2 regions of the Lysinibacillus louembei genome follow, and region 1 is predicted to be linked to the other one. Evidence: riboswitches for the same ligand, from Rfam matches in the RefSeq annotation. Region 1 holds a riboswitch; the other holds the start of a gene.
What was found. A riboswitch is a leader RNA that binds a small molecule or an ion and turns the genes downstream of it on or off. The one in region 1 is predicted to bind FMN.
Positions count from the first base shown of each region.

Region 2: linked by a shared signal. The riboswitch ahead of ribD (bifunctional diaminohydroxyphosphoribosylaminopyrimidine deaminase/5-amino-6-(5-phosphoribosylamino)uracil reductase RibD) and the one ahead of R6U77_RS18080 (ECF transporter S component) in region 1 are both predicted to bind FMN.

Region 1 covers NZ_CP137624.1:3,592,331-3,607,625, forward strand. Annotated here, with positions in the region: gene R6U77_RS18005 (YitT family protein) at 1-766, opposite strand, end outside; gene R6U77_RS18010 (polysaccharide deacetylase family protein) at 886-1,623, opposite strand; gene R6U77_RS18015 (alpha/beta fold hydrolase) at 1,690-2,523, opposite strand; gene R6U77_RS18020 (glucosaminidase domain-containing protein) at 2,630-3,400, shown strand; gene R6U77_RS18025 (ABC transporter permease) at 3,560-4,333, opposite strand; gene R6U77_RS18030 (ABC transporter ATP-binding protein) at 4,330-5,205, opposite strand; gene R6U77_RS18035 (PLD nuclease N-terminal domain-containing protein) at 5,202-5,402, opposite strand; gene R6U77_RS18040 (helix-turn-helix domain-containing protein) at 5,399-6,520, opposite strand; gene R6U77_RS18045 (Bcr/CflA family efflux MFS transporter) at 6,616-7,815, opposite strand; gene R6U77_RS18050 (YhjD family protein) at 7,872-8,228, opposite strand; gene R6U77_RS18055 (YolD-like family protein) at 8,215-8,547, opposite strand; gene R6U77_RS18060 (Y-family DNA polymerase) at 8,622-9,875, opposite strand; gene R6U77_RS18065 (MFS transporter) at 9,953-11,143, opposite strand; gene R6U77_RS18070 (ABC transporter substrate-binding protein) at 11,234-12,910, shown strand; gene R6U77_RS18075 (GNAT family N-acetyltransferase) at 12,924-13,373, opposite strand; gene R6U77_RS18080 (ECF transporter S component) at 13,429-14,013, opposite strand; FMN riboswitch at 14,266-14,442, opposite strand; gene R6U77_RS18085 (hypothetical protein) at 14,650-15,295, opposite strand, start outside.
Region 2 covers NZ_CP137624.1:2,730,890-2,746,184, forward strand. Annotated here, with positions in the region: gene R6U77_RS13580 (TetR/AcrR family transcriptional regulator) at 1-342, opposite strand, end outside; gene R6U77_RS13585 (LysR family transcriptional regulator substrate-binding protein) at 489-1,208, opposite strand; gene R6U77_RS13590 (EamA family transporter) at 1,187-1,339, shown strand; gene R6U77_RS13595 (AbrB family transcriptional regulator) at 1,336-2,367, opposite strand; gene R6U77_RS13600 (GNAT family N-acetyltransferase) at 2,503-3,075, shown strand; gene R6U77_RS13605 (8-oxo-dGTP diphosphatase) at 3,097-3,561, shown strand; gene R6U77_RS13610 (hypothetical protein) at 3,665-5,299, opposite strand; gene R6U77_RS13615 (ABC transporter ATP-binding protein) at 5,296-6,084, opposite strand; gene R6U77_RS13620 (PepSY-associated TM helix domain-containing protein) at 6,291-7,643, shown strand; gene R6U77_RS13625 (FixH family protein) at 7,662-8,132, shown strand; gene yhfH (protein YhfH) at 8,216-8,341, opposite strand; FMN riboswitch at 8,895-9,013, shown strand; FMN riboswitch at 9,096-9,214, shown strand; FMN riboswitch at 9,298-9,414, shown strand; FMN riboswitch at 9,498-9,614, shown strand; gene ribD (bifunctional diaminohydroxyphosphoribosylaminopyrimidine deaminase/5-amino-6-(5-phosphoribosylamino)uracil reductase RibD) at 9,712-10,737, shown strand; gene ribE (riboflavin synthase) at 10,747-11,379, shown strand; gene R6U77_RS13645 (bifunctional 3,4-dihydroxy-2-butanone-4-phosphate synthase/GTP cyclohydrolase II) at 11,392-12,579, shown strand; gene ribH (6,7-dimethyl-8-ribityllumazine synthase) at 12,594-13,058, shown strand; gene R6U77_RS13655 (hypothetical protein) at 13,231-13,515, opposite strand; gene R6U77_RS13660 (EMC6 family protein) at 13,762-14,370, opposite strand; gene nusB (transcription antitermination factor NusB) at 14,580-14,963, shown strand; gene folD (bifunctional methylenetetrahydrofolate dehydrogenase/methenyltetrahydrofolate cyclohydrolase FolD) at 15,023-15,295, shown strand, end outside.

The DNA.
Region 1 (15,295 bases):
TTTCTTCCATCCTTGTAATAATGCAATGAATTAGCTCAACTGGTTCATTTGAAAAACCACCTGTTCCCGCTGTATATGTAACGCCACGACCTAGTCGGTCCTGTAGCGCTTGTCCAATCTCACGCGTATTTTTGCTAATAATTTGAACAGATTTCGAGCTTTCTAAACCGACCTGAATAACGTCGATAACAATTTTCGCAATATAATATGTAGCAGCAGAATATAAAGCGCTTTCCAGACCATAAATAAAGCCTGCCCCTGTAAAAATAAAAGCATTAATGAATAAAATAACGTCCCCTACTGAAAATGGAATATTACGCGATATAAGCACTGCAAGAACTTCTGAACCATCTAGCGCACCACCATTACGCAAAACAATACCAATTCCGACACCTAGCATTACCCCACCAGATAACACAACAAGTAAAGGATCCTTTTCACCTAAAATAGGTTCCATGCCATGCATTAACACCGTTGATGCTGATAATGCAACGATACCAATCGTACTAAAAATAGCAAATGTTTTTCCCACCTGCTTATAACCTACGTATATAAACGGTAAATTTAAGACGAACAGTAAAACACCTAACGGAATATTAAAAAGATAATTCCCCATAATGCTGACACCTGTTACGCCACCATCAATTACCGAATTAGGAATTAATACGGCTTCCAGTGCATATCCTGCAAGCGCTGCACCAAGAATAATAAATATGACACGACGTACAAAGTCGCTCTTTGCTTGTTTCTTTGTACTACCTTCCATCCATAAACCAACTCCTTATTTAATGTCCACTTTACTATTATTACGCAATTTTGCTATTGAGAAAAGAAAAAAATCCCTCAGCTTAAAATTCCTTCGCTTTAAGTGAGGGGGACTCCTTGCTATTTTTGTATCGTTGATTGCTGTATCGCAAGTAATTCGGAAATCGTGACAAATGTATAACCTTGCTCCTTTAGCTGAGGCAAAGCCTGCTTTAATGCCTCCACAGTTTGCTGACGATTGCCGCCTCCATCATGAAACAGGATAACATCACCTTCCTTGGCACTATTCACAATTTGCAGGATTTTCCCTACTCCTGGCTCCTTCCAATCTTCCGTGTCCAAATGCCACGACCACATTACAACTTTATAGCCTTCCTCTGCGATTGCATCAATCATCGCATCTGTATATTGTCCACCAACGGGACGGAACAGCTTCGGTCGATTGCCTGTAATTTGCTCAAGCAGCTCGGAAGTTTGCTCAATTTCCTCTATAAGCTTTGGCACGGTTGTTTTTAATGGATGTGTGTACGTATGATTCGCAATTTCATGACCTTCTTCATCAATTCGCTCAACAAGTGCAGGATTTTTCTTTGCATTTTCACCAATAATAAAAAATGTCGCCTTCGCTCCATGCAATGCAAGCAAATCTAAAATTTCAGATGTATATGCTTGATGCGGCCCATCATCGAACGTTAATGCCAATACTTTTTGATCTGTATGAATATCCCAAACAACTTGCCCTGCTTCCTCATAATATTGCCTGCTACGATTCGCAGCTGCCTCCTCCTTTGTTTGAAAAAAAGGGATAACAGCCAATACAAGCACGAACGTTATGAATGCGTATATTTTTTTCAACACATCACACCCTACATTATATTTTACTGATAGTATTTGTAGGTTGCCGTTAAAAAATGCCGCTATTTTTTAGCAAGTAGAGGCAACAAATTCCTCAAACCTTTCTTCCTCCTCGAAAAAAGGGTAATGATTGCTGTAGTTAAATGTTGTTAATTGCGCAGTTGGCAGTAGCTCAGCCATTTCCATTGAAAAACGATATGGACATTGTGCATCATGTAATCCAGCTGAAATAAAGGCAGGAATTTGCACAGATTTCAATTGCTCTCGCACATCAAATTTTTGACAATCTACTTTCCGAAAATAATCAAGGCGTGCTCCGACAGTTTTCCCGCTATTCGGTCGAGCATATGTTTTATGTAAGTTTTCTTTATTGTAAAATGACATTAATGCCCATTCCTGTGATAATCGCTGTCTTTCCTCCACAGGCAAATCAGGCTCATTAAACAAATTCATAATTTCACGAATGCGATTAAAATTTGGGTTTTGATGACAATAAATGCTCTCTACATCTGCTGCATATTCAATGCTTGCAGCTGACCCTGTCGCGATAATTTTTGTCAAAGAGTCTTGTGCTAATACTGCATATTTAAGCGCTAACATACCACCTGTCGAATGCCCTGCCATCGCCCAACGATGTAGTCCTAATGCTTGACGTATCGCCTCTAAATCTTGCACTGTCGTATTCATTGAAAAATCATCTTGCTCTGTTGCTTGAACAGAATTACCAACGCCACGAACATTGATTAAATATACTTTATAATGATTAGTAAATGGATTTGCAAACGCATTGCCACGCTCATTATATTCACTATACAAATGTGTAATGACTAATGGCTCCCCCTCGCCTTTTTCAAACAGTTCAAATGTTCCTCTTATCGTATCGACCATTCTTTTTTTCCACATAACAAAATCCCCCTTTTTCTCCATTTTATCACCTAATGATTTTTTTGCATGATAAACTTTCTCGTGCTACAATTTTCAGTAGTGATTTTTTAAGAGAGGGCGCTATATGAAACTAGTAATAAGATTATTATTCGCATTCGGCATTATTGCTGTACTGATTCTATATATGTTTAGTAAAATTTTTTCTTCTCCATCTCAAGAAATACAGCCTGCTATCCAGCCAATCGAGGAAGATTTAAGTGCCGAGCAATTTATTGGCGCAATTGGTGAAACAGCACGCAAACTTGCTAGTGAAAATGATTTATACGCATCGGTTATGCTTGCACAAGCCATTTTAGAAAGCAATAAAGGACAAAGTGGGCTTGCCTCTGAGCCGAACTATAATTTATTTGGTATTAAAGGGAAATACAAAAATCAATCCATAACACTGAAAACAAAAGAAGATGATGGCAATGGTAATCTCACAACAATTTTAGATGAATTCCGAAAATATCCTTCCTACGAAGCTTCCATGCAGGACTATGCTAATTTATTGCGCAACGGTGTTTCATGGAATAACGCATTTTACCATGCTGCCTTTAAAAGCAACACATCCTCCTATCGCGATGTGACAAGCTTTTTAACAGGTACCTATGCCTCTGACTCAAAATATGAGCAAAAGCTAAATCAATTGATTGAACAATATGACTTAACACAATATGATTACCCAATCGAAAACAAAACAACAGTCACCGTCACAGCAGACGACTCATTAAACAGCATCGCAGAAATTTACAATGTTAGCGTCACTTCATTAAAGCAATGGAACAAGCTACAATCCAGCGCTTTGCAAGAAGGACAAGTGCTAATGATTTATGAAACAACAGTAATTCAATAATAAACGCTGAATTTCGAGGTTTATTCCACATTTTTCGGAGTTTATTCCACGTTTTTCGGAGTTTATTCCACGTTTTTCGGAGTTTATTCCACGTTTTTCGGAGTTTATTCCACGTTTTATCGGGAAAAGCAGGCTGTAGCCTTCTTTCCCGATAATCCTTTACACTTTTGTTAAGCGCCAATTGCGCTTTGTTGCGAAAATGCCGATGCCAATAAAAGCAACTATCACAACACTAGCTATCAATAGGGCAATCCAAAAGTCTTTCATATCCACTATTCCTGCTACGAAGCTAACACCGTAATTTGCTAGCTTCCAAGGTGTCCATGTCCAAAAGCTTCCAATTGCTGAATCAATTAATAAGCCAAGTGGCAAAAGAACAATCGCAAGTGCTGCTGCGATACCTGTCTGAAAAGCAGCACTCATCGCTACCGTCACTGCCATTACTAAAAGTAACCATACACAATATGTCAGCAGCATTTTCACAAAGTCACCCACTGCGACACCACCAAATAAAATTGCTGTATAATACATGCTTGCTGCATAGCCAAGCATCGCACTAAAAACACTAACAAGTGAAGCAACCAGCCATTTACTCATAAAAACAGCCGTCGCTGAAATTGGTCGTACATACAGCAATGTTGCTGTTCCATTTTGACGCTCACGACTCACCGAGCCAATAAATGCACTAATCAACACAATCAGCCCGATTAGCTGATACTGTCCTGTTGTAGACGCTAAAATATCAGCTGCTGTTAGCTCTGGAAACAGCATTTGAAACCCTTCTGGCATATTGCCAACTGCGGATAAAATATCCTCCATATAATAATTTGTTAACGGCTCTGTGACACCCAAAAAAATAAAGACAAGCGGAATCCATAAAAATTTAAAGCTGCGCCAGCTTTCTAAAAACTCCTTTTTTAACAATACACTCATTGATATGCCACCTTCATGAAAATTTCATCTAAGCTTGCGGTTACACGCTCTACTTTGACAATTTCCTGTTGCTCTGTCACTAATAGTTGCAATAACTGCTGCATCGATTGTTGTATAGCTAGATAAACATACTGTCCTTCTACCTCTCCTGCATAACGATCAGCAAAGCTCATGGCTGCCTGCTCATCCACAAACTGAATTAAATACTTTGGATTCGCATATTTTTGCTGAATTGATGCTAACGAACCTTGCTCAACTAACTGCCCCTTTTTCATAAATAATACTTGGTCTGTCATTTTCTCCGCATCATGCAAAATATGTGTGGAGTATAAAATCGTTGTTTGTTGCTGCAATTCCTTTAATAAATTCATGACTTCCTGTCGCCCAATTGGATCAAGTGCAGATACTGGTTCATCCAACAGCAACAGCTTTGGGTCATGAATAATTGCCTGGGCAATACCGAGACGTTGCTTCATCCCGCCTGAAAAAGTCGCTGTTTTTTTATGCATTGCATCACCTAGCCCTACATACTCCAACATTTTCACGCTTTTTTCTCGCACCGCTTTGCCTGGTACACCACTCAATTTCCCAACCATTTCTACATATTCTAAAGCAGATAGCCATGGATAAAATTGCGGATATTGTGGTAAAAATCCGATACTTTGCCTTATATCCTGCACACCTGACATCATGACAGTCCCCTCCGTTTGCTGTAGAAGCCCTACAATCATGGACATTGTCGTTGTCTTGCCCGCGCCGTTCGGTCCAATTAATGCTGTAGCAGTCAGAGGTTCAAGTATAAAACTCACATCATCTACAACCGTTTTCCCTACAAAGCTTTTCGTTAAATGTTCTACCTGTAATAATGTCATGATTGTTTTCTCCCGATAATGAAATAAACAATTGACCCTACTACGCCACCGCATAAAATCAATAGCAACCATAACCATTTCGGTCCGTTTGTTGCATAAATGCGCTTTAAATCAATAAGCGCTGCACACCATAAAATAAGCTGTACGACTAAAACTGGTGCAACTAATGCCCAAGGTACTTGATCAAATCCACTCATCTCATTTCCTCCTTTAGCTGTAAATGTTTCGCTACTTTGTGCAACATTTTTTGTAATTCTTTATCCTGTAAAGCTGCCCCAAAAATCGGCTGTTTTGTTATGCTTGCTAACAAATCTCGCTTAATGGACTGTTCATCACGCGGGGCTTGTGCACCGAGATGGATATTTTGTGTAATCCAATCATCCAGCAAATAAAAGTACTGATCGCCACGCAATTCGATTGGAAATTTAAGCTGTAAGCATAAATCACAATATTTTTTCAGCATGGCGAGTGCCTTTTGCTGTTGCTGCTGTTGCATATAGCCTGCTGCTGCTTGTAAATAAAAGACGAGCCCTGCATTCATATTTAATTTTCCAATCGAAAACAATTGCAACAGCGCCTCTACTCGATGGATCGTTTCATCAAAATAAGTCGGATTATCTATTTCGTATTGTAATGAATTGGTCGCACTGTTTACGATACCGAGCATATGCTGATACATACTAACCTGTAATACTTCTTTTGCTTTCTCATGTTCACCACGCATCGACAGTGCAACAGATACAAGTATTTCTGTCCCATATTGCATACGTGCCTCTTCCCCTAAAATTTCTAACACTTGCTCAAATTGTCCTTGCTCCAATTTAACATATGCTTGTAACATTTCGGCCTCATAAATAACCTTTACATCACTACAATGCTCCACGATACGCTGACATAGCTCATCCACTCGCTGTAAAACCACGATTGGCTCATCTGCCCGCTTATAATAATTCAAATAAAGCTGTGCCATTTGTAGCAGAAATGGGAAACATGCATAATATTCTGCAAGCAGTTCCTCCATCTCCTGTTGCACTTCCGCAAAGCGATGCTTGTTAAACTTTTCGGCTAATTCGGCATATATTTTTCGCATATGTGCGGTTGTCATTTGTGGTTCATAACCTAGTAAGGCATCAATCGTCACATTAAAATAAGTTGCGAGCTTCGGCAGTAATGTAATGTCTGGGTAGCTCTGTCCTTTCTCCCATTTCGATACGGCTGCCTTCGACACACCTACATACTGTGCCACCTGCTCCTGTGTCACACCTAATTCTTTACGTTTTGTCGCTAGCTTTGTCGCAAATTGAAAATGCTCCATTCTCTCGCCCCCTGCTTCCATTATAAAAAACCCTCGCTCAATTACCTAGCGAGAGTTCGTTTATTTTTGTAGAATAAGTCAACCAATAGTTTACTTCACTCTGCTGTTTTTTTCGTCAACGTAAAGAAAATCAAACAACCAATTGAAGAAGTTGTTAACATAATTGCTCCCATCGGCACAGCAGAGCTTTCATTCAGCCCTACTAACGGTGCCATCATCGAGCCAACCAACAGTGGCAGCATGCCGATTAATGCGCTAGCACTCCCCGCGCGATGCCTTTGTGACCGTAAAGCCAATGTTGATGCACTTGTCAAAATGATACCGATTGATGTCATATAAATGAATAGTGCCAGTACAATCAATGCAAGAGGCCCTTGAATAAGCGCCATCGACAACAGCAATATGTTCGCACTAACCGCCATTAATACGCCTGTTTTCAATAAATTATGCTCATGGAATTTCTCGCTTAAACGCCCAACTGAAAAACTTCCTGTAATAATTGCAAGCCCATTAATGCCAAATAAAATACTAAATACTTGTGGCGACACACCATAAATCCCCTGGTAGACGAATGGCGTACCCGCTACATAAGCAAAGCTACCACCATGAATAATGCCCACAATCAATGCATAACCAATGTAAGAACGGTCACCAGCGAGGCTGACCATTGTCTTTAGAGAATGCTGAATCGATATTGGCTGCCTTCTTTCAAGCGGTAGTGATTCCTTTAATCGCGTTGCAACAATAAAGAAAATCACTAAGCCGAGCACACTTAAAAAATAAAAAATCGTATGCCACGTAGCAAATGGCAATAATAAAACAGCGCCCCCAGTCATTGGCGCAATCATTGGCGCAGTTGCATTAATGACCATCAATAACGCATAAAACTTCGTAAAGTCTTTTCCTGTAAAAGTATCACTCACAACTGCACGCGATAACACAATTCCCCCAGCTGCTGTCATTCCTTGTATAAAGCGCCCAATAATGAGCACCGTGATATTCGGTGCAAATGCGCAAATAAGCGAAGAAATGGAAAATAGCACTAAAGAGATAAGCAATGGTTTCCGTCTGCCGACACCATCGCTGATTGGTCCGATAATAAATTGCCCTAATGCGAGCCCGCATAAAAATGTTGTTAAACTAAGCTGTACGAGCGATGCTTTCACACCTAAATCAGCACTTATTTCGGGAAAGCTTGGTAAATACATATCAACATTGAATGGCCCTAACATAGCGAGTGAACCTAAAATCAATGCAAGGAAAATTCGCCTTTTTCCTGTTGGATTTTTCTCCATAAACTACACCTTTTTTATTTCGATTTTCAAAATGAATAATTTTATTATAAATGTTTCTAAGGAAAAAGGCTTTCATTTTTTAGCTTTTTCAATAGAAGCTCCTCTACCGCCATTTTTAATGCTTGATTAGCATAGCGAATCATAACATCTTCACCCATTGTTGCAAAGCGAATATCACAAAAATAAGCATCCACTTTAATAAATTGCTCTAGGCGAATTCCTTTGTTGGCTAGCAGCTTCTTACATCTTGCGTGCTCTTCACGCAAGCTTTTGACAAGTGGCTCCAGCATATGTGCATAAAGTTTATGCATTTTAAACGAAGACAGTAAAGAGAAATCCTGCTCTAATGCGCGAATCGCAAACTCAAATAGAAGAAATTCATGGACAAGTGGACGTTCACTATAGTGAATCATTGTATTCATCCATTAGTTGTGCTGCATAAATAGAAGAAATGGCTATGCATTTTGTTGCATTGGATGTTGCAATGAGTAGTTCATGTTGCGCTTGATGATACGATGTAATGATGCCTATTACTTCATTTTCCTGCCATAAAATAAGTCGAATTGTTGCTTTTGTTTGCATGGCATATTGCACAGTTTGCTGTAAATGCTCCAGCTCCCATTCCGTACGTACGATAGGCTGCACATCCTCCTTTTCTAAATTACGCAGCATTTCCATATGTTCACTCAGCATCATCGCAGACCATTTAATATTGCCTCGATCACGCAACATTTCACCCACTCCTTTACTGTCAATTATGCGTCAGGATTTTGAATTGTATATGCAGACCTCTAATTTCTGCGGATTCAAGCTAAATGCCCGCCGACAAGTTGTTCTCGCTGCCGTGCTGTGCCACTCTCTGTAAAGGAAACAGCACGCAATAAAGAGGCTGCTCCGAAGCGCTCTCGAATGGCATCCATCGTATAACCCAGTTTTTGTCGTTGCTCCTTTTGCTCATCAAATAAATCAAGCTGAATCCCCCTATGTGGGCGTATATTCGATAAGCGGACCGAAAGCTGGCGCACAGGCTGTTGTGCAAAATGAATGGTGAACAGCTCCTTGCATGCTTCATACAGTTTCATCGTTTCATTCGTTGGCTCCTCTATCGTTTTCATACGATAAAAATTCTTTTCCATTGCCGCCCGACTATATGAAACACCTAGTGCTACTGTTTGCACAACATATCCAGCCATTCGTGCTCTTCTTGCTACATCCTCACACATTTCAAGTAAAACAATTAAAATTTCCTCTTGTGTATGATAATCTTGCATGAGCATTTGCCCTTTCCCAAAGCTCATCGGCTCCTTTGTATTTGGTGCTTCAAATGTGGATAAATCTATGCCCCATGCATGATAATACAGTTGATTGCCAATAACACCAAATTCCCTTTCTAACATCGCTAAATCGGTATGTGCTAAATCACCCACACTAAAAATTCCTTTTTGATTTAAAGCATACTCCATACGTCGTCCAATGCCCCACATTTTCGAAAGAGGTGCAACGGGCCATAGCTTCTGCGGCACATCTTGATAAGTCCATTTGGCAAAGCCTGTTGTCTTCGCCTCAATATCAAGCGCTAGCTTTGCCATTAACATATTCGGTCCTATCCCAATAGCAGAAGGGATACGAAACTGATCATAAATAGCTCGACGAATCGCTTTTGCAGTCTCTTCTGGCTCTCCCCATAAACGCTCTGTTCCCGTTAAGTCAATAAAGCTTTCGTCCACGCTATACACATAAATCGCCTCACGCGGAACAAATTGCAACAATAGCCTCGTAATCGCTACAGACATTTCTAAAAAGAACTGCATTTTTGGTTCAAACAGCTTAATACTTGGATGATTCGGTATGTCATAACGCCTGCTACCAGTTTGAATATGAAAGCGCTCCTTCATTGGAGGAGATGCCGCCAATACAATGCTACCTTTTTGTGTCAAATTGCCAACAATCGCAATCGGCTCCTGCATCACATCAAGCCCTTCTAACATCGCGATACAGCTAGCATAAAAACACTTCATATCAATACAAACAATTGGTCGATTCGGATAATGCTCATACATTTCACTCGCCTCCAAAGGAACGTTTGTTCTTATTTTAAGAACATTCGTTTGATTTTGCAAGTGGTAAATGTAGGATGTTATTCCACTAAGGTAAAGCGCTGTTTTGTCAACACTATAAAAATGACCAACACAATACATGCCGATAAAAGGAAAATATAAGGAATTGGTAGCATTTCCGCCCATAATCCGCCAATAAACAAACCTGCTGGCAATGCGAGCTTCATCAACATTGAAGATGTACCCGCCACACGCCCCAATAAATGATTCGGAGTCGACTCTTGACGAATCGCGAAATAAATAATGTTGATCATAACGCTTGTACATGTGCGAGCTGCCAGCAATATGCTGAGCTGCCACCATGTTGTCGCGAAAAAGAAGAACAGCAATGCAACACTATCCATTAAATAAATCACCGTAAATATTTTGCCACGTGTCCATTTTTTGCGTAGCGGTTGTAGCAGCTTTGCCCCAATAAGCCCCCCTATCGCCGCAATCGAATACATAAAGCCTAGCTGCTCTTTCGTTTGTCCTAATACATCGACAACATAAAAAGCGAGCACTCCGAGAATAAAGCTTGTTGCTAAATTCGCAAATAAAATAGACATAGTTGGATAAAACAATGTTTTATTGCCAAATAGCTCGATAAAACCTTCCTTCATATCTGCCCAAATAGATTGCTTATTCAATCGCTCAGGTGTGACTGTTTCGTCTAAAAAGAACACGCTAAGCCAAATAATTATCAATGCCCCGGCATAAACGATAAATAAATAATCATAGGCAATAAAAATCAGCAGCATTCCTACAAGTGATGGACCTAAAATAGACAGTAGCGTACTGACAAATGAAAGCTTTTCTTGAATTTCCGTCATAAGAGCTTTGTCAAAGAGCTGTGGTACAATAGCATGCTGCGCATTGCCAAACGTATAGCTCACCGTTGCTATGAAAAAGCCCAGCACATACATATGCCAAAGCTGAACGGCATCTAGCAAAATAACAACTGTTAACATTGTGGCAAGCATCACTTTTACAAAACCTGCATATTTCAGCATTTTATTACGGTTTATTCGATCAACAAGCACCCCTGCTAGCATTCCTAATAAAACATTTGGTAAAAAATCCATTATCCGCATTGTGCTCATCGCTAAGGCCGACTTCGTTAAATCATAAATAAATAGTGGCAAAATAAAATGATAAAGCTGGTAGCTAACCGTTGATGCAATTGTTCCTATGTATAATATTAAAAAATTGCGATTCCGATATAAATTCATCGAAACACCTCCTGTTCTTTAGTGTAAAATGATAATAGAAGAACAAAAAGTGAGCATATTCTTTTTATTGTTCACCTTTTAGGAGGCGCTATGTTTCGATATTTATTAAAACTATATGAGCATTTTGAAGTAGAGGAAAGTCACATAACATCCATTGCAGAGCTTGCACAAATTTGGTGCTGCTCGACACGCTATGCAAAGGTACTTGTAAAAAAATGCGAAGAGCGTAGTTGGCTGACATGGCGGACTGAACAAGGACGTGGAAAAAAGCCTAGGCTATGTTTACGATTAACAAAGCTAGACGCTATTTATTTAGCATTCGATGATTATTGGCAGCACCAGCAATTTAAAGAAGCCTACACATTGTTACAGCAATACAACGTGCTATCACATCCTCAAGTAGAAAATTGGTTACAGCAGCGTTATGGCTTTTCCAATGAAGAAGCACGTGATGTTTTTCGCTATCCCTATTGGAATGTCGCACTCAATTATGATCCGTTAAATGGCAATTCGCGCCATGATATGCATTTGTACAACCAAATTCATGAGTCCTTATTCGTTTATTGTGCAGAAACAGCGCGTGCAAAGCCAAATCTTGTTTATGACTACCATACCGATGATGCAAAAACATGGACATTTATCTTGCGAAAAGATATTTATTTTCATGATGGTACAAAGCTTACAAGTAACGATGTCCTTGCATCTTTACAGCGGATTTGCACTAAAAAGCTATTGCCTGAAGCAAATTTGAGTGCAGCAAGTCCTTACCATTTTACAATAGAGCTAACAAAGCCTAAAGCGCTACTGCCACGTATGCTATGTAATGCTCGCTATTCAATTGTACCTGCCAAGTGGATTGAGGAGGGAGCTGAAGGAATACCTGTAGGCTGTGGGGCATTTTACATTGCAGAGCATAATGAGCAACATATGCGCCTATCTGTTTTCCCAAAATATTTTCAGGCGCGCCCTTGGGTGGATGATGTCGATATTATTTTCACAGCCAATATTCAACAATTTGGCATTAGTGCACTGCCTTTTGCTACACATATTGCGCAACAAAAATTGACTTTTCAGGAGCAAGGTGCGGATTTTATTTTATTCAATGCAACACGCGGACCATTGCAGGATGAGACGTATCGTCGCGCATTATTTGAAGCAATAGATGCGGATCACTACTGCTTATTCGAAGAGGGGGAAATTGTTGCAACGAGCTTTTTGCCAGCATATCGTAGAGCTCAGCCAAAGGCTCGCCCACTACCATCGCTAGACTTCCCCCATTTGCGGATCGGTGTCCAACAAATCCGCCCTAAGGCGAATCACATGCGGGAAGCACAAATTTTAAGCGACTTTTTAACAGCGCATGCTATTTCACATGAGCTATTATGGATGCCTGTCAATGCCTCTGCTCATTATTGCGTACAGCATTATGATATTTTTGTTGGTGGCATTGCACTTGGGGAAGATCCGTTACTAGGCTGGCTGCATGCCTTAAATAGTGAACGCTCCCCCGTATGCTCTTTTCTAGGAAGTCAGGATGTACAAAAGCTACTACAGCAAGCTGCGATGCATGAAGATATTCAATTGCTCTATGAAATAGAGGCGCGCTTAATTGAGGCTGGTGTTTTGAAATTTTTAACACATCGTCAGCATGTTTTTTATATGCGCGAGGATTTGCCGTTTCATAATATCCATTTTGATCAGCATGGCAAAATAGATTATCGCAAAATTTCCCCTCCAGTCATTTCGTCTGTAGCGACAAATACTTAAAGCAGATTGATCTTTAGAGCAACAGCTCTAACCGAATCATATCTATACATTGAATACCATTTTCAAAAATCGGCTCATCATAATGCTGAAGAAAGAAATCCCGATCGACACCGACAATACGGAAGCCACATTTTTGATAAAGGGCTAGCTGGTCAACGCTTGAATTGCCTGTGCCGAGCTGAATCGTTTTAAAATGCATGGCTTTGGCACGTTCAATCGCATGAAGCACAAGCTGTTTGCCAATGCCTTGCCCCTGCCACCTTTCATCTATTGCTACATTCACTAGCTCCATCGTATGTGGTCTTGTTGGTAATAACACATATACACCGACGATTTCTCCATCACGCTCATCTACATAGCAGAACCCCCGCTGCACATACTCCGTTACAATTTCCTCAGAAGGATCTGCTAATAATAGTAAATCCATTGGTAATTGCTCACTTGCTGTTAGCATTCGAATCATTTTTGTTTCTCTCCTTATAAAAAAGCCGAGCTATTTGATTAGCTCGGCTCAATGCTTATTTTAATGATAAATAGGTTGACTGCTGCTTGTCAATCCATGTTTTCATTGTGCGGAATAACAATATCGCAACAGTTAGAATAATGATACCTTTAATAATATTGAACGGTAAAATACCGAGAACGATTGTTTCATACATATCGAATGAGCCCCAGCCTAGGAAATACGTATACATTGGTAGGAATACGAAATAGTTGAGTATGCTCATGCCAATCGACATAACGAATGTGCCTACCGCTAAGCCTACTGCTAAACCAGGAATCGTTTTGAATTTTTTATAAAAATAATACGTTGGTAAAATAAATAGAATGCCTGTTACAAAGTTTGCCATATGTCCTACTGGTACACCCGTTGGCGCGCCTTTAAATAGCCAGTCTAGAATATTTTTAATCAACTCTACAATGATACCAGCGACTGGTCCCATCGTAATTGCCGCAATCAATGCTGGCACATCACTAAAATCAATTTTTAGGAACACTGGGAACCATGGTAATGGAAAATCGAGCATCATTAATAGAAAGGCGATGCTGCTCAACATAGCGATTGTTACGGTTGAACGTAACTTCAAATTTTGCTTGCGCATAAAAAATCTCTCCTCTTTGCTGATTCACTCTTGCAAGAAGAAAGGACAGTCCAGCCATTCACGAAAAAACCCTTATACAATGATTGTATAAGGGAGAAATAGGCACGCTTAAAAGAAGTCGTATTTTGACAATGCTTAAAAAGCATCATGTCAAAGCTACTTTGTCGAAAATTGCGATACTTAAATAAGCCTATTAAGTAAGTAGACTTGTGTATAGCAAAATACGACATTTTCGAAAAATGACGACTGCGCCTTCACCTTCTCCCATCCAGACTATACTGTCGGCTTTGGAATCACACCAAATCCTGCACCGCAAAAGCGGGCTCGCGGGCTCATGAAATGCTGAAGCAATGTCCTCCAAGTAAATGGTCGGAGATTGCGATTTCAATTACCGCCGGTCGGGAATTACACCCTGCCCCGAAGATGAATCAATATAAAATTTGTTACTACACTTTCTATTATAAAAGAAAGTTTTTAAAAGTAAACCTTTTTGCTTGGTTATCTATGCTTTCTTTGTGATTTATCTGCGAAAATCCCTAAGATATCTGCGCTTTTTCATAGCTTATCTGCGAAATTCCTCAACTATCTGCGCTTTTTCCCAATTTATTTGCGAAATATAAAAATACAGCCTTATCACTAAGGCTGTATGATATCAAGTGGTAATTCATTTGGCGCCACAGGTATCGGCTGTGGCTGTGTGAAATCAAAGCGATCCCATGTCGTTTGTACAATATTTTCAAAAATAACTTGCTGATTAAACGCAGCAGCTGTTAGCATAATGCCTTCTAGCATTTGCTTCGCCTGCGTATAATCCACTGTCTCTAAATCAAGCGGTTGGTCAAATTTCACATGAACATGGTCAGCGGTAGTCACTGAAAATGTAACACCTTCTACAATAGCCGATGCATATTGTTCCGTTGCATGACCTGTCATGCCTAAAATGGCCTCTTCTACATGCGTATATGCTACTTCCCGTTGTGGCACAAAATATTTTTTATCTTGCTGTGTAAATAAATAATAGCTGTAGTTTTGCGTAGCTGTTAATGCTGATAGCTCTATTTTTGTACTTTCATTTTGATCTAAAATAATGTCCTCGTATTGTGGGAAGGTTTCCTTTAATGCCTCGATATTTTTCTTTGTCGGCTTATCTAATGCCACAACAAGCTCTTGCTCATTTTCTATGATTTCACCTTCTATTGGATGCTGTTCTTCAAAGCCATAGCCTTCTTCATCAAGCTTTGGCGCATAGTATTTATACATCTCTACTTGTGTAGGCTTTTCT
Region 2 (15,295 bases), 860 kb from region 1:
ATTATCTGGCTGGTGAAAATGCTCAATCAATTGCTCCTTATAAGGATCTTGTTGAGGTGCTTGTGCCAGTAAAATCGCAAATATTTTCTCCATTGCTGATAGGGTAGAGTCTGAGGCAATATGCTGCGCCTTTGCTACATCTGCTTGAATGATGCGTTCAATAATCGCATCAAGCACCTCCTCTTTCGATTTGAAATAATGATAGAAAGTGCCTTTCGCAATGCCGATTGCCTGTAAAATGTCATTGATCGTTGTTTTTGTATAGCCTTTTGTAGCAAAAAGCGTTTGTGCAGTATTTAATATTTCAGTGCGTCGTTCTTCATGCTCTTTCACGATTCTCATAACAGATGCCTCCTGATATGACCGACTGTCGGTCTATTTTTATTATATGCATAGCTTATTGAAAAATGCAAATAAAATTTTTTGTTGAGAAGCAAGCAGATCATACATTGCTACTTTGTCATAGAAGGTTGTTTGGAAATAACTTTTTATTTTTTTCGATATGCTAAGTAGTGCAAAAAGCTTTTTGCTGCAATGGATAAGGATTGTTGATTTCTCATGGCAAGACCGATATTGCGAAAGGCAGGGACTTCTAGCTCCTTCGCAATAAGGTTATATGGAATGCGCTGCAAAATAAGCTCAGGCAGTATACTAATTCCTAAACCGTTTTCAATCATCGACATAATGGCATAGTCATCCCATGTCGTAAAATGAATAATAGGTGAGGTTTGGTGCTGCCCAAAAATTTCGGAGATTTCTGCCTTTGCGCCTTTTTCTAATAGCATAAATGGATTTTTGCATAGTTCACTAATAGGGAACCGCTCACAATGAGCAAAGGCATGGTCTTCTGGTAGGACTACTAATAAGCGATCTTGCACTAAAAAAATCGTTTCTAGCTCTGTAGCAGTTGATAGTCGTAAAAAGCCAAAATCTACTCGCCCTTCAGTAATCCAGCCTTCAATTTCTGTATAATCGCCTAACAGCAATTCAAAATCAATATGTGGATAATCTTTTTTAAATATTTTGATGATATTTGGTAGCCAATGTGTTGCGACACTTGAAAAGGTGCCAATGCGAATAGTGCCAGACTGCATCCCCTGTAATTCTTTAATTTGTGTGAGTAAAATTTCATGCTCATTACAAATATTTTTCTTCCATCGGTCATTTACCTGTTCAATCGGTCTCCATCCTCGGTTATTTAGAGCCACTCTCCGCATTAATTTTTTCAGTGATGATTTTAGCAGAACGATTAAGCCCTCTACAAATCATCGGGGCTGTGCTAATTTTAGGTGGGGCGGCATATGGAGAGCTATTTCGACCAAGGCGACTAGAGCATTAACGCTCCAGTCGAGTGCTGTACTTTTTCAATAACGGGATGATAATAAATGACAAAAATAGCATGCGTGCTAGCTGGAAAACGGTGACAATGTCAGCATCTGCATGAATCGCTGTTGCAATCAAGGCCATTTGATCCATGCCACCAGGCGCAGTGCTTAAAAAGCTAGACGCAAAGGTATAATCTAGCATTGCCATGACGAGTCTGGCACATAAAAAGCTCACCAACATCAGCAACACGACATTCATTAAGCCGAATAGTAGTATGCGTTTAGGTAAGCGTAAGGCGCCCGGTGTTAATAGTAAGCCGATATGAGCACCAACAGCAATTTGTGCGAGGTGTAATACATCTAAAGAAATAACAGGAATGTCGAACTGCATCACATTTAGTACTATACCTAAAAGGACTGGACCTAAAAAGAAAGGTGTCGGTATATGCAGCTTGCCAACAACGATAGCGAAAAGAAAGCTCACGCCAATTAAAATGGCAATAGCCCATAGTGGAGAGGCGGTCATATCAATATTTTGTTGTACAACATGCCCTGAAACTAAAAAGGGAACTACACTCACGACAGCTAACACACGGATTAAATGAAAATAAGTGACAGCGGCAAGATCAACCCCTTTTTCCTCTGAGGCGAAGACGATAATTTGTCCAAGTGCACCAGGAACGCTTGCTAATACAGCTGTATGTAGCGACATTGATGTATATTTAGCTGTAATAAATGCGAGCAACAAACAAAGCAGCACGAAAACAATATTAATTGCTAGCATATACCAAAACATCGTGCCCATCGTTTGTAAAATGCTTAAAGAAAAGTTTTCACCGATTGTAATACCGATAATGACGAGCCCAATATTGCGCAACTGTGCTGGCCATTTCAACGGTGTACGAATAAAAAATTGAGCAAGCAATACAGAAAAAAGTGGACCAATCATCCATGGGATTGGTAATGATAGCAGTGAAAAAAGCCAGCCACCTAAAAAGGCAATAATCGCTACATAGATGATTGGCAGTGCATGGTTCCTCATAAAAAAACCTTCTTTCTATCTTTCCAATATATCTATCGTAACAAAAAAATGTTGTTTTGTTGATATTTCTGTCTTAATATTCAGATTGCGTTTCTGTATAATAAAATGAAACTTTAATCTAATGGGGGAATTCCAATGGTGATATTACATAATGAGGTTGTGCGTTTAGAGCCGATTGAGCGAGCGCATATAAAGGGTATTTATGAGGCGGCGCATGATGAGCGAATTTGGGCACATACAACAATGAATTTGATGACGAAGGAGGCGGTGGAAAATTATGTGGATGCTACAATCGAAAAACGTCTAGCAGGTACGGCATTTACTTTTACTATCATAGATGAAGCAACAAAAAAAGTAATTGGTACAACGACTCTTTTTGATATTGACAATACACATAAGCGATTAGAAATCGGCTTTACATGGCTAACACTGGCATACTGGGGTACGGCGATTAACACCAATTGCAAATATCTGCTGTTAGCCTATTGCTTTGAACAGCTTGCGATGAATCGCGTACAGCTCAAAACAGATAATGAAAATATACGCTCCCAGCAAGCAATCGAACGCATCGGTGCCAAAAAAGAGGGCATTTTGCGCAATCATATGGTGCGTAAAAACGGCACGCTACGCCACTCGCATTTATACAGCATTACGATAGAGGAATGGTCACAAGTGAAGGACAACTTCCAACAAAAATTATTAAAATGAGCGAATAGAGGGATTGAAAAAATGGTTCGTTATAAAATGTGGACATTATGTATGATACAGCGCGGGGACGAGGTGCTATTGCTAGATCGGCAGCACGATCATTTTAAAGGCTTTATTCCACCAGGTGGCAAGGTGGAATTTCCTGAAAGCATCGCTGCTAGTGCCATTCGAGAAGTGAGGGAAGAAACTGGCTTGCTAATACATAGACTCATTTATAAAGGCTTGTATGAGTATGTGAATCCCACAAAAAATGATAGATATATGATTTTCAATTATTTAGCAACAGATTTTAGCGGTACATTAATTGAAGATTCGCCAGAAGGAAAGGCAATGTGGGTGAAAATCGCCGATGTAGATAAGCTGCCAATGCAAGCCTCTATTCGCAGGAGATTTCCACTGTTTTTCGAGGAAGGGACATTTGAAATTCAAGTGGAATGGAACGAGCAAGAAAATTGCGAAGGCGCTGTTCATATTCGACATACATAATAATGAAAAAACACGAGTGTAATTGAATTTCACTCGTGTCTTTGGATGGATAAGATAGATTTATAATAGAAGACTTTTGAAAAATATCCTACTTGCATCAAAATTAGATATTCGCTTTTTTCTCTCTAAATAATACTTTCCAAAGTGCAGCATTACTTACAATTAACATGATTAAATAAACGTACATCCATAAGTCATCTACTTTCAGGAGAATAGAATGAACAAAGACAAATGGGATGAGCGGTAGCAATAGCGCAAGGGCTTTCCAACCTTGTGCTTCGTTCGTTTGTGCAGCTGGCTCCGAAAACGGAAGTGCTAGCCTTGAGGCAATATAGCAAATAGCACTATATAGACAGCTTACGGCAAATACGATAAGTAAATCAGGCAAGACGCGCACGCCGTAAATCAAGCAAAAAATGATGCTAATCATTAAATAAAGTGGCGTATATAATTGCACAAGAAAGGCTTTCAATGCAGCTTTCTTATATATTGTAAAGTTTGTAATAGGTACAGCTTTGAACAGCCAAGCACCTTTATAGTTTGTTGAATATTGTAGCATCAACAAAGCGGTTGGAATAATGAGCATTGAAAAATAAATCGTTAAATAGCTACTGCTTGTCGCAAAATTTGCTGTTTCGTCACGCATTGTATTAAAAATAAAAATAAATGGAATCACAATTGAAAAGCCGAGAGAAGGGTAAACCTTCAGTTTAAAATCGCGCTCCTTTTTCATCATTAAAGTAGCGAAGCGGTAAAAGGCTCGTTCCTCATGTGTTCGGCAAAGCAGGCTGAGCAGGAAAGCTTTGAAACGATTTGTTGTCGTTTTTTTCGACTTACTTGTTGCTAACAGCTTTTGCAAATTGCGTTCAAATGTCGGAATGAGCTGAATATATAACCATAAGGCGGCAAAAGGTATGATAATTGCCAGTAGGCTCATCGTCACAGTGAAAAAGTTCACTGTCCCATTGAGCAGCAATTCATATGGTGCTGCAAACCACATTGGGACAAGGAAAAAATGCCACCAAGCGGGCTCTATTGTCATGCTTAAATCGACAAACTCAAAGGAGCGTATGACAACTTGATAGCCAATCATCATCGCAAGCGTTAAGCCAATTTGTACATAATTAATCATATCCTTTAATTTCTCGCCATCAAAAAAACGTAAAACGGCTATATATAACATCGCTGTGAATACGACAATTAAAATATTGCTCAGTACAAGCTCTGCCAATGTGATAAGGAAAAACAGCACACCTTGTTTAAATAGGGCAACGATGAGTGGAATCGTCATAAGAGCAATCGTTAAATAACTTAAATAGATAGTAATATGAATGATTTTCGCTGCATTGATTGTGCGTGAGGAAATTGGCTTTGTACCAAGAATATGACGGTCACGCAAATCAAGCAAAACAGAAGAAAAATCCGAAATCATCGATGTCATAATAACGAAAAGAATGATGGCATAGCTAATACTCATTTGAAATAAAAATTGCGTTCCAAAAGCAAGAAATGGAATAAGCATTAGTCCGATCAATGTGTAAATCCACAATGATTTAATATAGCCATATTTAGCATCTGGCTTTTTCTTGGAGGATTGATTAAACAAAGTTGGTACTTTGCGCTCATCCATTGTCAGTTTAATCTGCAAAATTTGACGCATGACCGCATAATCAATACCGATTTTATGAAATAGAAAGCGCATTTTATCGAGCAATCTTAAAATTTTAAAGTCTGTCATTGTGTACCTCCGCCAACAACGGCTACGAATTGCTCACCGATTTCTTGATGGCGGTCAAAGCCTGTTAATTGGTTGAAAATGCGCTCCAATGTACCTTCTGTATTTGTCGCCTGCAGTTCTTCAAATGTCCCATCTGCTGCTACTTTGCCATCATGCAATAAAATGATGCGGCTACTAATTTTTTCGACAACGTCCATAATGTGTGACGAGTAGAAAATCGTTTTCCCTTGCGCAGCTAACTGCGTTAAAATTTCCTTGAAAATCATCACACTATTAGCGTCTAGGCCATTAATCGGCTCATCTAAAAATAAAATATCTGGATTATGTAAAACGCTTGAAATAATTAACAGCTTTTGGCGCATCCCCTTTGAGTAGGAGGAAATACGTGAATGATAAGCTTCACCAACACCGAACAATTGCATTAAAGCTTCCGATTTATGTGCAGCGTCCTCTAAAGACAAGCCATAAAGCTGCCCAACAAATGTTAAATACTCATAGCCTGTTAAGTTGTCATAAACATCAGCGATTTCAGGCACATAGCCAATTTTCCGCTTGTAGTCAATCGGGTTATTTTTAATATTTTCCCCAAATAAGTGAATGTCACCATCATAATTTTCCTCAATGCCTAAAATCAGCTTGACTGTTGTACTTTTACCAGCTCCATTCGGTCCGATATAGCCAATAATTTCTCCTTGATATACACGTAAGTCAACACCTTTTAGCACTTCTTTATTGCCATAGCTTTTCGTTAAATTGTTCATTGTTAACACTTCTTGTCGTTCCATTTTTGTCACTCCTTTCCTATTTGTATACGAAAGAAGATAGGAAAAGTTTCATACTGCTTCACAACTAATTTACTTTTCCATGTCCATAGCTATGATTGTGGCATTTATAGAGTAAAAAATTTATATATAATCAGTTATTTCATTCTTCGTTCATATTTTTCTTTTATACTAGTCTAATATCACCGTTTTAAAAGGAGTGTCAGTGAATGCGTAATAAAAATAGTAAACAATCAAGAGGTGTGTTTTATAAAACAATATGGAGATGGCATTTTTATGCGGGCTTAATCATTGCCCCATTTTTAGTGATATTAGCAATTACAGGTGGCATCTATCTATTTCAACCACAGATAGATCAATATTTGTATCAAGAATACTATGAAGTAAAACCAATTGGTGAAAGAATTTCTGCTGATCAGCAAATTGCCACAGTGAAAGAGCTTTATCCAGAAGCAAGAGTGATGAGCTATCGACCAGGGGAGGACGAGTCACGTTCCAGCGAAATAGGAATTAATTTAGATGGTAAGTCATTTACAATTTTTATCGATCCGTATACAGGAAATGAGCTTGGTCAATTAGATAATAATACCCGAATAATGGATAAGATTGAGAAAATACATGGCGAATTAATGATGGGGACAATCGGTGATCGTATTGTAGAATTAGTGACTTGTTGGGCGATTGTATTAATTATGACGGGTTTATATTTGTGGCTGCCTCGAAAAAGTCAAGGTATGGCAGGCGTTTTATATCCCCGTCTTAAAATGGGGCAGAAAATTTTCCGAAGAGATTTGCATGCGGTACCTGCATTTTGGCTGACTGCTGGGATACTATTTTTAATTATGACAGGTTTGCCGTGGTCAGGATTTTGGGGTACTAATTTCCAAAATATCGTGACGAATACAGGTATAGGCTACCCACCATCTATTTGGACAGGGAGTGCTCCAGCATCTATTACCAAAACAAAGGAAATCGCAGAGGTTCCGTGGGCTGCTGAAAATTTAGATGTACCCACATCGACCATACTAGACTATAAAGTAGTGTCAATTGATCATTTGATAGAAATTGCAGAGAGTAAAAGCATTGATCCTAGTTATACAATTTATATTCCTCAAACAAAAGAAGGTGTGTATACATTTTCTGCTTTTCCAGCCAAGGTGCAAAATGAAGTAACCATGCATATTGACCAATATTCTGGTGCAGTATTAGCGGATTATCGCTATGATCATTACCGATTTATGGGGAAAATCATTGCATGGGGAATTACATTGCATAAAGGAACTCAATTTGGAATTGTGAATCAAATAATAGGGTTATTGGTGTGTATAGGAATTGTACTAACTGCAATAAGCGGGTTTTATTTATGGTTAAAACGAAAGCCTAGTAAAAAATTAGGTGCACCAATCGCTCCAAGTGCTAGTAAGATGAAGGGCTTTTTATGGATGCTAATTTTTATTGGAGTTGTTTTCCCTCTTGTGGGCATATCTCTAATCATTGTATGGGTAGTAGATTGGCTCATTATTCAACGTATCCCTGCTATGAAGCAATTTTTTAACGCCTAAATAAAAGGAGATTATTCAATGAATAAAATACAATTTTTGCTTATCATTTTATTAACGTGCTATATGATAAGTGCATGCTCAGCCAATCCTAATGCAAGTCAATTGTATAAGCAAGAAACCCCACTTGAAGCTGAAATCATCTTACCAGACCTCCTTGAACCAACAAAAGCTGTCACAATTAAGGTTAACCTTACACAAAATGGAGATGCGGTAGAGAATCCACAATATGTTCATTTAAAAATGTGGAAACAGGATGGAACCGTTACATATGGAATGACTGAAGCTTCAAATGATGGGAATGGTCAATTTAGTTTAAATATGGATTTTGAAAGTGAGGGGCTTTACTATATTCAAGTACATGCAAGTAATAACGATTCAATCATCACACCAACAAAGTTATTAATTGTAGGTGAGCTATCAGAAAGTGATAAACAAGCGTTAAAATCTAATGCTCCAATCATTGGAGGGGAATCAGGAGCACATCATTAATCCTCAAGCTTGACTACAGAAGAAAGCGATTTTGATATTTAAGAGAAAAAGCTGTCGGACATTGAACCGACAGCTTTTATGTATTAATGATTATTGCAATGCTCGCAGCTATGACTGTAGCACTCGCTTTGCTCTTCCATCTTTTTGCCACACTGTACACAAGTTTTCTCAGGTAAGTTTTTGAAAAATTCGACTACGTTTTCTAACATTTTCATTTCCTCCTCAACAGTAACTGTTATATATTTTTTATTTTATATTCGTATTGTATTATAACAGAGTATACGAGTCAACAGAATAATTAGAAAATTCGGTTATTTTATGTGTCAATTTTGTGACAAAGGAAAAGCCTGTCATTTGATGAGCTTTTGTGCACATATTATATTTTGGGAATTTTAATCTCCTTTATTTGTTATATGGTTCAACTTATTAGTTGATTCCATCTGATTAAGGGGATGTTTCATCTAGCAGCATGTGCCGCTATTACCAATTTCCTTCGATTGTTTAATGAGAACTACTACGAAGAAAATACGGTTGTTTTGTTGTCCGTATAAATGCTCCTTTTTATTAATGGTCATACTTCTTAGTCAATTTATTGTGACTGTGCAATATACAACTTAACTAGAATAATTTCTTTGAAGTAATATGGTTAGTGATGTTCATAATATGAAAATAGATTCTATTGAGAAAAGTGCAAGAGTTTTTTTGTTTGTCAAATGGCTAGATTTTTATTATTATTGCTGTATAATTAGATGCAATTATAAATATTACCTTCGGGGTCGGGTGTAAGTCCCAATCGGCGGTAAAGCCCGCGAGCTTTTTTAAAGCAGGATTCGGTGAAATTCCGAAGCCGACAGTAATAGTCTGGATGAGAGAAGGTAGGCAAAAAACTAGCCAAAACGCTAGTTTATTTGATGACGCCTTTTTTCAGACCTCACAAAAAATGTGGGGTTTTTTAATTGAATAACATGCCTTCGGGGTCGGGTGCAAGTCCCAATCGGCGGTAAAGCCCGCGAGCTTTTTTAAAGCAGGATTCGGTGAAATTCCGAAGCCGACAGTAATAGTCTGGATGAGAGAAGGTAGGCAAAAAACTAGCCCAAACGCTAGTTTATTTGATGATGCCTTTTTTCAGACCCCACAAAAAAATGTGGGGTTTTTTAATTGAATAACATGCCTTCGGGGTCGGGTGCAAGTCCCAATCGGCGGTAAAGCCCGCGAGCTTTTTAAGCAGGATTCGGTGAAATTCCGAAGCCGACAGTAATAGTCTGGATGAGAGAAGGTAGGCAAAAAACTAGCCCAAACGCTAGTTTATTTGATGATGCCTTTTTTCAGACCCCACAAAAAAATGTGGGGTTTTTTAATTGAATAGCATTCCTTCGGGGTCGGGTGTAAGTCCCAATCGGCGGTAAAGCCCGCGAGCTTTTTAAGCAGGATTCGGTGAAATTCCGAAGCCGACAGTAATAGTCTGGATGAGAGAAGGATTAGGCAAAAAACTAGCAAAAGTGCTGGTTTATTTAGCGATGCCTTCTCCGTAAAAGCCCCTTTTTTAGGAGGCTTTTTTAATTTAAAAGGAGGTGGCTGTATGAATGACGAGCAAGCAATGCAATTCGCTTTGAATTTAGCGAAATCAGGAAGTAATCAAACTTCTCCCAATCCGCTAGTTGGGTGTGTCATTACAAATAATCAGGAGGTTGTAGGCTTTGGCGCTCACCTTAAATCAGGTGAGGCACATGCGGAGATTAATGCATTAAAAATCGCGGGTGAGAAAGCTAAAGGGGCGAATGTTTATGTGACGCTGGAGCCCTGTAGCCATGTTGGACGAACTGGTCCCTGTGTTGAGGCGCTTATAAAAGCACAGGTAGCCCATGTATTTATTGCAACGCTTGACCCAAATCCACTTATAGCTGGAAGTGGTGCTCGAAGGCTAGAGGAGGCAGGCATTACAGTAAGTATTGGATTATGTGAAGATGGGGCAAAAGCGATTAATGAAGCATTTTTCTACTACATTGTACATCGTTTACCTTATGTTACGTTGAAGCAAGCCATTTCGATAGACGGTAAAATTAACGCCGAGAAAGGGCAGCGAACGGCAATTACAGGTAAGGAGGTTCAGAAGGATGTTCATTATGCTCGCTCCATACATGATGCTATTTTGGTTGGTTCAAACACTGTTTGTATTGACAACCCAAGCTTAACAAATCGGCTTAGCTCTTCAAATAAACAACCAATTCGAGTTGTTATGGACCGAGATGGAAAGGTTCCGAGTGCAGCAAAAGTCTTTAACGATAAAATGGCTCAAACTTGGCTTTTTACATCAAAGGCTCGGAACTTGTCAGGCGTTCGTACCTTTGTAATAGAGGATTGTTCCTTGCGAAATATTTTAAGGACGCTAGCGGATGAAGGCATTATGACATTATACGTTGAGGCAGGCAGCCAAATGGCGGATGTCTTTTTACAACAACGATTTGTACAAAAAATGATTATATATATTGCGCCGAAGCTATTAGGTTCTGGGGCACTTTCGATGGCAACATTGCAGGAGGAATTTATTTTTACTGACGTTGAAAAAATAGGTGAGGCCATTAAATTAACAATGACAATGAAATGAGGTGAGCATTTGTTTACAGGGATTATTGAGGAGCTAGGCACGATTAAGCAAATGACAAAAGGGCAAGAATCAATTGTTTTTACGATTGGTGCTCGAAAAATAATGCAAGATTTGAAGGTCGGCGATAGCATCGCAGTGAATGGTGTATGTTTAACTGTCACAAGCTTCACTAGCACGAACTTCACAGCTGATGTTATGCCTGAGACGATACGTGCAACATCACTTGCACAATTACAAGTAGGAGCCTCTGTAAATTTAGAGCGTGCTATGATTGCCAATGGTCGATTTGGAGGTCATTTTGTATCAGGGCATATTGATGAAGTAGGGGTTATTTTACGTAAACGTTCATTTGCAAATGCGGTTTATTTTGATATAAAAGTTTCTCATGAAGCAAGTGCTTTATGTATACCGCGTGGGTCAATCGCTATTGATGGAATTAGCTTAACAATTTTTGATTTACAAAAAGAGATTGTTACGGTTTCAATTATTCCGCATACATTTGGGGAGACAACGCTTGGCTTTAAACGTGAAGGTGATACTGTCAATATCGAAACAGATTTGCTAGGCAAGTATATTGCTAAACAATTAAAAGTAAGATCAAATACATTAACAGAAGACTTTTTACGACAACATGGATTTTAAAGGTGGGCTAAAATGTTTAACACAATAGAAGAAGCGATTGCTGACTTAAAACAAGGGAAAATAGTTATCGTTGTTGATGATGAAAATCGTGAAAATGAAGGTGATTTTGTTGTATTAGCTGAATATGTAACGCCTGAAGTCATTAATTTTATGGCGACATATGGGAAAGGGCTGATTTGTACTCCAATTAGCTCACAAATTGCACATTCACTTAGCTTAGAGCCAATGGTTCAATTTAATACAGACAATCATCAAACAGCATTTACAGTAAGTATTGATTATATGGATACTACTACGGGAATTAGTGCATTTCAAAGAGCATTGACGATTGAAAAAATGCTAGATGATAATGTGCAGCCACAGCATTTTCGCCGACCAGGTCATGTTTTTCCGTTAATTGCAAAGGAAAATGGCGTTCTTGTAAGACCTGGGCATACAGAGGCTACAGTTGATTTAGCGATGCTTTGTGGAAGCAAGCAAGCAGGGGTTATTTGTGAAATTATGAATGAGGATGGTACGATGGCTCGATTACCTCAATTGAAAGAAATAGCTGAAAAATTTAATATGAAGCTCATTACAATCGAAAGCTTAATCCGATACCGTCTTGAAAAAGAGAAGGTCGTCTCTCGTGAAGCGAAAATTCAGCTACCAACACATTATGGTGAATTTATAATGATTGGTTATACGAATTTCATCGACTCTAAAGAGCATGTTGCAATTGTTAAAGGAAATCTACAACAAGCAGAAGCACCACTAATTCGCATTCACTCTGAGTGTTTAACAGGTGATATTTTTAGCTCGAAACGCTGTGATTGTGGAGCACAGTTACAAGCGGCACTTGCTAAAATTGAGCAGGAAGGAGAAGGGGCAATTCTTTATATGCGGCAGGAAGGACGAGGAATTGGCTTATTAAATAAGTTAAAAGCATATGAATTGCAGGAGCAAGGCTACGATACAGTAGAGGCGAATGAAATGCTTGGCTTTCCTAGCGAGCTACGCGACTACAGTTTATGCGCACAGATGCTGCGAGATTTAGGAGTTACACATATCCGTTTAATGACGAATAACCCAGATAAGGTAGCCCAGCTTGAACGGTACGATATAACTGTTGTGGAACGTGTACCTCTTGTTGCTGGTTTAGTAGAAGAAAATACTCATTATATGAATACAAAAAAAGAAAAAATGGCTCATTTATTATAGAGGAGGAATTAATGATGGTAAAAACATTTGAAGCGCAGCTAGTAGGTACAGGATTAAAAATAGGTATTGTTGTTGGACGTTTTAACGAGTTTATTAATGATAAATTATTAGCAGGTGCGATTGACGGTTTAAAGCGTCATGGCGTAGAGGAAAATGCCATTGACATTGCTTGGGTGCCAGGAGCTTTTGAAGTACCTTTTATAGCAAAAAAGATGGCAGAATCACAAAAATATGATGCTGTTATTGGACTTGGTACAGTTATTCGTGGCGCAACAACGCACTATGATTACGTATGTAACGAATCAGCAAAAGGAATTGCCAATGTAGGCTTACAAACAGGAGTGCCAACCATTTTTGGAATCGTTACAACTGAAACAATTGAACAAGCAATTGAACGAGCAGGAACGAAAGCAGGGAATAAAGGTTACGATGCTGCTGTAGCTGCAATAGAAATGGCAAATTTAACAAAAATGTTTTAAGATATTTTAATTTTCTATTGGAATTTAACTGTTAGAGGTAAATGTGTGAAGAGGAGTGATAACAAATCAATATTATCACTCCCTACTCTATTAAAAAATAAAAGTGTCAAATGAAAACGAACTGTTTTCCCTCGATTGCTTTCAAAATTATCCTATCAGATTTGGTAGAAAGCTATGGAGAAGTTTCTAAACGCTCTCCTATTTGCTGTAAATACAATGTATATTTAACGAGCACAATTGGAATTGCCGTGAAAATGCATGTGATGAGAAGGATAGGTATTGTGAAGTAGGCTGCGTCATAAAGTCGTGTGTAGCCAAAGCTAATTGCTACGAAGAATAGTAGAAAAATAATCGTTGGAACACGTGGCAGTAGGAAGCTTAATAATCCTCCAGTTATCATTAAAACCATCACTAAAATAAAAAATGCCCAGTGGTTAATTAAAAAAAGCAATAACATAAATGACAATCCTCCTTTACCTATTAATTAGTATATTCACAGTAAGGACAGGCCATACGTAGAAAAAAACCACTTGTTTTGTCATTTCATTGTCTTATTTAGTAGAAAGATGATGGGTGTGGGTCACGATGAGCGAAAACTTCAATTTGATGAGCGAATTTGGGCGGTGGTTGAGCGAAAATGTAACTCCGTTGAGCGAATCGGGATTTTAGAATTATAAAAAAAGATTTGAAAAAGTGGATCATATCACTTTTCCAAATCTTTAAAGAAATGCACATTCACATAACGTTGAACACCACGTGCTAAATCAATGGCTTGCTGCTTTTTCTCCTCATAATGTGGTGATTGTTCATTGAACGCAATGATTGCTTCTACAACAGCCTGTTGCCATGCTGGTTTGAGAGGGATTTGTCTTGCTTGCTGGTGGTCGCCTTGCAATGCGTAAAGTGTTGCAATACAGTATTGCCCTAAAGGCTTGTTGGCAATTGTCTGAATTTCCTGCATTGCTAGTATGTAATTCTTTGACAAAAGTGCGCGATGCATTTTATATGTCGCTTGCATGACAGGTGATTTGTACTTTTTTAAAATAGCGTCGATTGCTTCAAGCTGTGATTCAGCGGAACCGTTACCAACTTCAAATGCATAGCGATAAACAGGCTGCTTTTGATTTTTTTCTAAAAATTTGTGGATTCTATCCATGTTTTTAGAGAATTGTATTGTATACAAAATATAGCCGAGGCTCATAAATGCTAGTATGAAAAGCACTATAATCATGAGGTGAGTGGATAAACCGAATATACCACTAACGATGCCTATTATAATAGCAGCTGTGAACATAAAAATCATATAAGACATAAGATGGCTCCTTTCAGTCATCCTATTTTAGCAAAGAAATCCAAACTTTAGCAACAAGAAAAATAAAAGCGTTTTCAAATTTTAAAATTTGCAACAAGCTGTGCTACGACAGGGAAATTATGCTATGATAAGACGTGATATTATCTTGAATAAATGTATTCAACTAAGATAAAGCCGCTATATATTGAATAATGAAGGAGTTTTTTATCATGAAGCGACATGATGCACGTCAAAAAGCTGTGCAAGTGCTATTTCAACTAGATAGTACCGACTTACCACTTGAAGAGGCGATGGAGCACGTTTTAGAGGATCAGTCATCAGATGCTTTCTTTGAGCAATTAGTGCGAGGAACAATTGAGCAAAAAGAGCAAATTGATGCGACGCTGAGCGACAAACTAGAAAATTGGACATTAAGCCGTCTACCAAAAATTGAACGAACTGTATTACGTCTAGCTGTTTATGAATTGTTATTTACACCAGATACGCCGAATCGTGTTGTATTAAACGAAGCGATCGAGCTTTGTAAAGTATTTGGTGATGAAAAATCAAGCAAATTTGTCAATGGTGTGCTTTCGAAATTTACAGAACAATAATTGAGGCGTCATGAGCGTCAATCAGACAATTAATAGAGTGAATTGGGAGGAATTGTAGTATGTCAAGTGCAATTATTAATGGAAAAGAAATCGGTCAAGAAATTCGAGGCTCTGTAGCGAAACAAGTGGAGGAGCTAAAGGCTAAGGGCGTTACACCTGGTTTAGCCGTTGTATTAGTAGGAAATAATCCTGCCTCGAAAACATATGTGACGAATAAGCAAAAATCGTGTGAAGCAATCGGCATGTATTCAGAGTTAATCACTTTGCCAGAAACGATTTCAGAACAACAGCTACTTGAGCATATTCGTGAGTTAAACGAGCGTAACGATATT